2 regions of the Pseudomonas sp. S2_A10 genome follow, and region 1 is predicted to be linked to the other one. Evidence: riboswitches for the same ligand, from Rfam matches in the RefSeq annotation. Region 1 holds a riboswitch; the other holds the start of a gene.

Region 1 (4,208 bases):
CAAGGGCGATAAAGATGCGCATGCCCGGCGCGATACAACGATGATTCGCCAAACACCTCGCTGCCCAGCACCCTGCCAACCAGAATCAGCGCCGTACGCCGAAAGCCTTTGGCCTCGACCTTGTCGGCAATGTCCGCCAATGTACCTACCACCCAGTCCTGATCCGGCCATGTCGCGCGGTGAATAACGGCAATCGGGCAGTCCGCGCCGTAATGCGGCAGCAGTTCGACCAGTATCTTTTCCAGATGATTGACCCCCAGATGAATGGCCATGGTCGCGCCGTGCTGCGCCAGGCTCGCCAGTTCTTCGCCGGCGGGCATCGCGGTCTTGTCGGCGTAACGGGTCAGGATCACGCTTTGCGAAATGTCCGGCAGGGTCAACTCGGCGCCCAGCAGCGCTGCGCATGCCGCTGTGGCGGTCACGCCCGGAATGATCTCGAAAGGAATGTTCAGCTCACGCAAGTAGCGAATCTGCTCACCAATCGCGCCGTACAGACCTGGATCCCCCGAATGCACACGGGCAACATCCTGGCCTTGGGCATGGGCAGTCCTGATCAAATCGATGATCTGTTCCAGATGCAGTTCAGCGCTGTTGACCACGGTTTCGGCTTGATGACCTTCCAGCACCGCTGCGGGTACCAGCGAGCCGGCATAAATGATCACCGGGCAGCTGCGAATCAGCCGTTGGCCTTTGACGGTGATGAGTTCCGGGTCGCCTGGGCCGGCGCCGATGAAGTAGACGGTCATCGTTGAATCCTTGTGAAGAGGCGCAGGCACACTGCAGATGAAGCGTGCTCATGATCAATGGCGGGGATTATCGGGATTTTATGCAGCGCCGGCCAATGCCAGCGTGGCCTGCGCATATTTCTGCCGGGGAATCAGCAGTTTCGCCGGCGCCTGAATCAACTGCTCGGCCAGCGCCAGCGCGGCGCTTTCCGCCACGCCGTAGCAGCCGGTGCGCTCAAAGGCGATTTGCGATTGATGGCTGAGGCGCTGCTGATAGGGCGCCAGCTCGGCACTGTTGAAATACTGCAGCGGCAGATTCAATTGTGTGGCCAGTTCCAGCAACCCCGGTTCGTCGCGCTTGAGATCGATACTCGCCAGAGCCTTGACCGCTCGCAGCTCGATGCGGTGCGCCTGCAATGCTTGATCAAGTAACGCACGCAGCGTACTGGCCGGACAGCCGCGCTGGCAGCCAAGGCCGACCACGAAGGTCGGCGCTGCGCGGTCATCGGTCATGCCTGATATGGGCCTGCGCTTTTGCGGCGGAACAACCAGGCACTGATCAGGCCCAGAGCCAGCCAGAACGCGACGTTGGTCAGCTGCGAAGCGATTTTGAACTGGGTTTCCAGTGCCTCTGGAGCGAGCATCGAATGCACCTGCGGTTGCGGCGCGCCGATCACATGCGGCACGGCGAGAATCGCTACACCAAGAAGCTTCATCAGCCAGTGACGACTGAAGGCGATCAGTGCCAGGCCGACGGCGGTCGAAGCGGCAGTGCCGATCCACCAGATCTGCCGCGATGCCAGATCGGCAGCCGCAGTGCCCGGCAATTCAGGTGGCAGGCCCAAGGTCGGCGCGAGAACGAACGTGGCGTAACCGGCCAGACCCCAGAGCAGCCCTTGCGAGGTCTTGGTCGGCGCGCGCAAGGTGTACAGGCCGGCGAGCATCAAGGCGAAACCCACTGCCACCACCAGATTACCGCCAGTGGTCGAGACCACGCGCTGCCAGCCGTCTTCCGGCTCCCAGGCTTCGCCATCATGGCTGTGGGCGGCGGTGCCGGCGGCGTGTTCGTGGACTTGCGCGACCGGTTCGGATTTCTCGAAGGATTCGGCCTGCAGAATCAACGGTGATACCCAGAAACTCTGCAGCAGGGTCAGCAGCAGGGCGGCCAGCAAGCCGGTGAAGCCTGCGGTTTGCGCGATACGCTTGATCATTTCGGCAGGCCTCAGTGGCACGGGAACGCGGCGCTGTGGCGGGTATCGTGGGCGGCGTTGTGCACCGCTTCGATGTGCGAGAAACCGGCGAACCAGACCAGGCTGGCACCGAGGATCGAGGCGAAGAGGGCGGCGGCGACGCGTTGGCCGAGTGTGGTGCTGCTGGAGATGTGGTCAGTGTGGCTGACGGTGTTACTGATGATCGACATAGCGCTTCCCTCTGAAATGTCAGCGGGTAAACAGAGCGCATGAAAATCCCTGCGGGCCGGGCACGCAGGAATTTCGAACAGCGCCCGCCCACCGCGGGTTTGTTTGTGTTCAGCGGCGCTTGCGCGCGCTGGGTGTTGCGGGCCGGTCTCCGGGCTCGCGAGGGGTTGGCTGGTCGCCGACCTGCAAGCATCACCTTCCCATGCCGGGGCACAGTGGATCTGACGCTTCGCTCGCTTACCGTTGCGGGGGCAGCACCGGACTGACATGGCTTTGAGTAAAGCACATGATTCACCGGTTTCCCGTTTCACCCTGTGAAGGGCACCCGTAACAAGGTGTGCAGGAGAACATGGGTTTGGGTTTTTAGTCAATTTCCGGGAGTTTTCGGTACTGCGATGTGGGCATTTTTCTGATGTTTTTGTGTGTATATCCGTTGCTGCGGGTGTTGCTGATTACGGTTTCGCCCTTACGGCGAGGCACTTTTTCCAAACGCCGAAAAAGTACCCAAAAAGGCTTGCTCCTACGTTCGGCCCTCGCAGGCTCGGGTTCCTTCGCTCCGGGACTGATCCGGGCGCAGCGGCTCCGGTTTGCTTCGCTGCACCTACACTCGCTGTGTACGACTGCGTCGTACGGTCGCTGCGCTCCCACGCCCGGATCAATCCCTCCACTCAGCCTTCCGACGTCGCCGGTGGATCAAGATCAAGAGCACTCGAGCTTGCGCTCATTGTTGAGTGGGGCGGCTGCGCTGCTTTACTTTTGCTTTTGTGGGAGCGAGCCTGCTCGCGAAGGCGGCCTGACAGCCGACCTGTTCTTGAGCTGGTGCGCGATCCAACTGTAGGAGCTGCCGAAGGCTGCGATCTTTTGCTTTTGCCTTTGCCTTTGCTTTTGCTCTGGCTTTTGATCTTTTGCCCCTTCGGCAGGCTTCGTTACGGGATCGATCCGGGGGTGGGAGCGCAGCGACCGTGCGACGCAGTCGTACACAGCGGAAGGAGGTGCAGCGAAGCAAACCGTAGCCGCTGCGCCCGGATCGGTCCCGTAACGAAGGTACCCCGAGCCCCAGCGAGCGGGCCGTACGCCGGGGCAAAGCCTTTTGGTTCCTTTTTGGCGTTTGAAAAAGGGACTCGCTGTAAGAGCGAAACCATAAGAAGCCGTTACCGCAGCAACGGATATGCCCCCGAACTCAAACTCAACGCCCATTGACCCACGACGGACCCATGCGTAGCCTTGCGCTTTCGAGGTTCTTCGGCACTCGCCGAAGCTAAGAAGGGAACGCGGTCAAAGCCGCGGCTGCCCCCGCAACTGTGAACGGTGATGTTCGTTGCCACGCCACTGCCAGCTCAACCGATGAGCCAGCGGGAAGGCGCAATGGACGCCAGGCCCAACGCCTGAACGCCGTCAGCCAGGAGACCTGCCTCGTCACAGATTCTCACTACAACCGGGCGGGGTGATCCGGTGGCGAATGCTTCCGGCGTGCATGCGCGCTGCCGGTTCTCGTCCCGTATGCCCGCCGCTTGCCAAAGGGCATACCGATGAAAACACTGGCCAAACTCCCCGTCACCATCGTCACCGGTTTCCTCGGTTCGGGCAAAACCACGCTGCTGCGGCACATGCTCGACAACGCTCAGGGCCGGCGCATTGCGGTGATCGTCAACGAGTTTGGCGAGCTGGGCATCGACGGTGAAATCCTCAAGCAATGCACCATCGGCTGCACCGAAGAAGAGGCCAGCGGCCGCGTTTATGAGCTGGCCAACGGCTGCCTGTGCTGCACCGTGCAGGAAGAATTCTTCCCGGTGATGCGCGAGCTGGTTGCCCGTCGCGGCGATCTCGACCACATCCTTATTGAAACCTCGGGCCTAGCCCTGCCAAAACCGCTGGTGCAAGCCTTCCAGTGGCCGGAAATTCGCAGTGCCTGCACCGTCGACGCAGTCATCACCGTGGTCGACAGCCCGGCCGTCGCTGCTGGCACCTTCGCCGCGTTCCCGGATCAGGTCGATGCCCAGCGCAAACTCGATCCGAACCTTGATCACGAGTCGCCGCTGCATGAACTGTTCGCCGATCAACTGGC
Region 2 (4,208 bases), 810 kb from region 1:
CCGAAGATGTGTTTTTCGCGATCGTCCATCAGCGCTGCGACCAGCACTTCGGCGCAATCGTTGATGCCTTCGACCTTGAGCTGCATGAACTCATCGCTGCGCTCGCCAAGGGCTTCGGCAGTGCGGATGCGCTCTTCTTCCACCAGATCGCGGATCTGCCCGCGCAGAGCACGATCGCTGATGCGGATGAAGCGCCAGGGCTGCATCAGACCGACGCTCGGCGCTTGATGAGCGGCTTCGAGCAGACGACGCAGCAGTTGCGGCTCGACGCTGCCGCCGGTGAAGTGGCGCATGTCGCGGCGCTCGGCGATGGCCTTGTAGACCGCTGCGCGTTCGGCTTCGGAGAATGTGTTGTCGGTCATGGCCCTTTCGCGAGCAGGCTCGCTCCCACAGGGTTCAGGTCATCCATTGTGGGAGCGAGCTTGCTCGCGAAGGCGGCCTCACGATCTGGCGCAAACAATGCCGCAATCGCAGTCGGATTCGATGGGAAATAAAAGTGCACGTACGACGCCGTCATCCGCCCCTCGCGATAAACCGCCTCAGCGCCGCGCCCGCCATTGGGACTCAGCCCACGGGCAATCGGCGTCAGCGCTGTGGTGGTCAGGGAATGATGATAGGTATGCCCACGCAACTCCCCTTCCGGCAATTCAACCGCCTGCAACGCCAGCGCCGCCAGACGCTTCTGCATCACCGCCTCGCCCTTGAGCAAACCGACCAGCTCAGCACGGGTGCCTTCCACGTCAGTCAGCGAATCAAGCAGGTAAAGCATGCCGCCACATTCGGCGAGCAAGGGCTTGCCCGCCGTATGGTGCGCGCGGATCGCCGCCAGCATCGAGGCGTTTTGCGCCAGCGCGACGTGATGCAACTCTGGATAGCCGCCCGGTAGATACAGGCTGTCCGCCTCGGGCAATTGCGTGTCGCGGATCGGCGAGAAGAAGCGCAATTCGGCGCCCATCGCCCGCAGCAGATCGAGACTGGCGCCATAGGTGAAGGCAAAGGCTTCATCGCGGGCAACGGCGATGCGCACACCTTTTAATAGAGGCTCGGCGGCGATGATCTCAGGCGCGGCGAATTCTACGGCGGGTGGCAGCGCGACCTCGCAACTGCTGGCCAGCGCATCGGCGGCCGCGTCGAGGCGCAGATCCAGATCATTCAATTCGCTGGCCTGAACCAGGCCGAGGTGGCGGCTCGGCAATTCGATACCGGTTTCGCGGGACAGCGCACCGTACCAGCGCAGACCTTCGGTGAGGCTGCCTTCGAGTAATTGCGCATGGCGCAAGGTGCCGACGCGGTTGGCCAGCACGCCAGCGAACGGCAAGTCCGGCTGATACTTCGCCAGGCCCAGCGCCAAGGCGCCAAAGGTCTGCGCCATGGCGGTGCCGTCGATCACGCCGAGCACCGGCACACCGAAGTGGCGCGCCAGATCAGCGCTGGACGGCGTGCCGTCGAACAGGCCCATCACGCCCTCGATCAGAATCAGGTCGGCTTCGGCGGCGGCTTCCCACAACAGCCGGCGACTTTCCTGCTCGCCGACCATCCACATGTCCAGTTGATACACCGGCGCACCGCTGGCGCGCTCGAGGATCATCGGGTCGAGAAAGTCCGGGCCGCATTTGAACACGCGCACCTTGCGCCCTTGGTTGCGATGCAGACGGGCAAGTGCGGCGGTGACGGTGGTCTTGCCCTGACCGGAGGCCGGCGCGGCGATCAACACCGCCGGGCAGTGACGTGGTTGCTTCAAAGTTCGACGCCTTTCTGCGCTTTGATCCCGGCCTGGAAGGCGTGCTTGAGCATGCCCATTTCGGTGACCGTGTCGCCCATCTCGATCATTTCCGGCTTGGCGCCGCGACCGGTGACCACCACGTGCTGCATCGGCGGACGCGCCTGCAAATCGCTGAGCACCTGATCGAGATCGAGGTAGCCGTGCTTGAGGGCGATGTTCAACTCATCGAGCACTACCAGACCGATCGAAGGGTCGCGCAATAATTCGCGGGAGACTTCCCAAGCGGCGGTCGCCGCGGCGATATCGCGCTGACGATCCTGGGTTTCCCAGGTGAAGCCTTCGCCCATGACGTGGAAACGCACTTGCTCGGGGAAGCGGCGGAAAAACAATTCCTCGCCAGTGCTGTTGCGGCCCTTGATGAACTGCACCACGCCGCACTGCATGCCGTGGCCCATCGCGCGGGCGAGCATGCCGAACGCCGAGCTGCTCTTGCCTTTGCCGTTGCCGGTCAGCACCAGCACCAGGCCACATTCGTCGGGCGAGTTGGCAATGCGTTCGTCGATCACGGCTTTCTTGCGCTGCATGCGCGCCAGATGGCGTTCGTCACGCTCGGGGGAATCAGTCATGGGGGGAGCTCTCCGTTGAGGCTGGATAACGGCGGGCAGGCACAAGAATAGACGGCAAAAAGCCTGGCATCGCCCACCGTGATGCCGCTGAGATGGATCAGGCCGGTCTCCGGGCTCATGAGCGGCGTTTCGCCGGACTGCGCGCCTTCCCGCTTCTTTCGAGGCAGTGGCTCAAGGCGCAGTTTTCACTCATTTACCGTTGCGGGGGCAGCGCCGGGATCGTCGTGGCTTCGCTTGAAGACCACCCTCACCGGCTTCCCTGTTTCACTCTGTCGACGCGGGGCCACAGAGCACCTGAAACAAGCGGCGAAGGTTAGAGGGTTGGGGGTGGAGCGTCAATTGAAGAGGCGCTTTGCGCGCGAATAACTGCCGTTGATCCATTGTGCAGCGGCAATCTTGTGCCAGACTGCGACAAGTGATATCAAAGAGCCATGCTTTTCCCGAAAAGCCCACTACAACAATAAGGATGACGACGATGCAAGGCATGATCATCAGCAACCCGCGCCTGGAATTCCTGCGCCCGCTGCTGGAACGCTGGTTTGACTGTATCGATCGCTACAACACCGTACGCGGCGACAACGACACGCCATATTGGCACGACGAGAAAGCCAATCTCGGCCTGCTCGCGGCAGCGGCGTGGATGGCTGAAATGGTCACGCTGAACGACACGGCCACGCGCAAACAGAACGAAGAAGGCGAACGCAATGCTCGCGCCGACCTGCTGATTGCCGGCGCCGAAGACCGCGCGTTCATTCAGGCCACGCAACGCTGGCCACGGGTCAACAACCTCAACCTGACCCAGGCACTGCTCGACGTCACCGCTGATGCCAAGCGCATCAGCTACGCCAGCGATCTCAAGCTCGGCTGCCTCTTTGTTGCTCCGCAAAAAGCCCAGCACAGCGCCAGCCCTGAAGAACTGCAGGACATGGTCGACGACCTGCAAAAGGAACACACCTGCGCCGTGGCCTGGTATTTCCCCTACGCCTATCGCAAATTGCACAGCGACGCGGGCAACTATCATCCCGGCATCGCCGTGCTGTTCAAGGAAGCCCGCGGTTGAGCAGTTGAACCATCGGGCCTGCGCCCTCCTCTATGTTTAGGAATGCATTCATAGGGAAGATCAGCAATGCGCAAGGCCCAACTCGCTCTTATCATCGCCGTCGCTGGCGGGCTCGCCGCCTGCGGTGAAACCTCCAGCCTGCAAGTCTCCGACGGCACCGGCCCGTCACCGAAACTGCCCGAACCGAACAAGACGCTGATACCGACAGTCAACATCGCCCCGGCGGTGGGCTGGCCGGACGGCGCGAAACCGATCGCAGCGGCCGGCACCCAGGTCGCCGCGTTTGCCGAAGGCCTCGATCACCCGCGCTGGCTCTACGTGCTGCCCAACGGCGATGTGCTGGTGGCGGAAACCAATGCGCCGCCCAAGCCCGATGACAGCAAAGGCATTCGTGGCTGGGTGATGAAGAAAGTCATGGGCAAGGCCGGCGCCGGCGTGCCCAGCCCGAACCGCATCACCCTGCTGCGTGATGCCGACCACGATGGCGTCGCGGAAACCCGCACGGTGTTCCTGCAGAACCTCAACTCGCCGTTTGGCATGACGCTGGTTGGCAACGATTTGTACGTAGCCGACACCGACCGCCTGCTGCGTTTCAACTACGAGCCGGGCGCCACCGAGATCAAGACCCAACCGATCAAAGTCGTCGACTTGCCCGGCGGCACGCTGAATCACCACTGGACCAAAAACGTCATCGCCAGCAAGGACGGCAACAAGCTCTACGTCACCGTCGGCTCGAACAGTAACGTCGGCGAAAACGGTCTGGATCAGGAAGAAGGCCGCGCGGCGATCTGGGAAGTGG

The links. Region 1 has a riboswitch for cobalamin ahead of AB4N41_RS20365 (CbtB domain-containing protein). Riboswitches for the same ligand answer to the same signal wherever they lie in the genome.
Region 2: linked by a shared signal. The riboswitch ahead of cobO (cob(I)yrinic acid a,c-diamide adenosyltransferase) and the one ahead of AB4N41_RS20365 (CbtB domain-containing protein) in region 1 are both predicted to bind cobalamin.

Annotation. Positions count from the first base shown of each region.
Region 1 covers NZ_CP162773.1:4,534,124-4,538,331, forward strand. Annotated here, with positions in the region: gene cobM (precorrin-4 C(11)-methyltransferase) at 1-746, opposite strand, end outside; gene AB4N41_RS20355 (cobalamin biosynthesis protein) at 825-1,238, opposite strand; gene AB4N41_RS20360 (CbtA family protein) at 1,235-1,936, opposite strand; gene AB4N41_RS20365 (CbtB domain-containing protein) at 1,948-2,145, opposite strand; cobalamin riboswitch at 2,269-2,487, opposite strand; cobalamin riboswitch at 3,362-3,573, shown strand; gene cobW (cobalamin biosynthesis protein CobW) at 3,673-4,208, shown strand, end outside.
Region 2 covers NZ_CP162773.1:3,726,308-3,730,515, reverse strand. Annotated here, with positions in the region: gene bluB (5,6-dimethylbenzimidazole synthase) at 1-362, opposite strand, end outside; gene AB4N41_RS16825 (cobyrinate a,c-diamide synthase) at 359-1,741, opposite strand; gene cobO (cob(I)yrinic acid a,c-diamide adenosyltransferase) at 1,738-2,349, opposite strand; cobalamin riboswitch at 2,433-2,662, opposite strand; gene AB4N41_RS16815 (hypothetical protein) at 2,825-3,409, shown strand; gene AB4N41_RS16810 (PQQ-dependent sugar dehydrogenase) at 3,476-4,208, shown strand, end outside.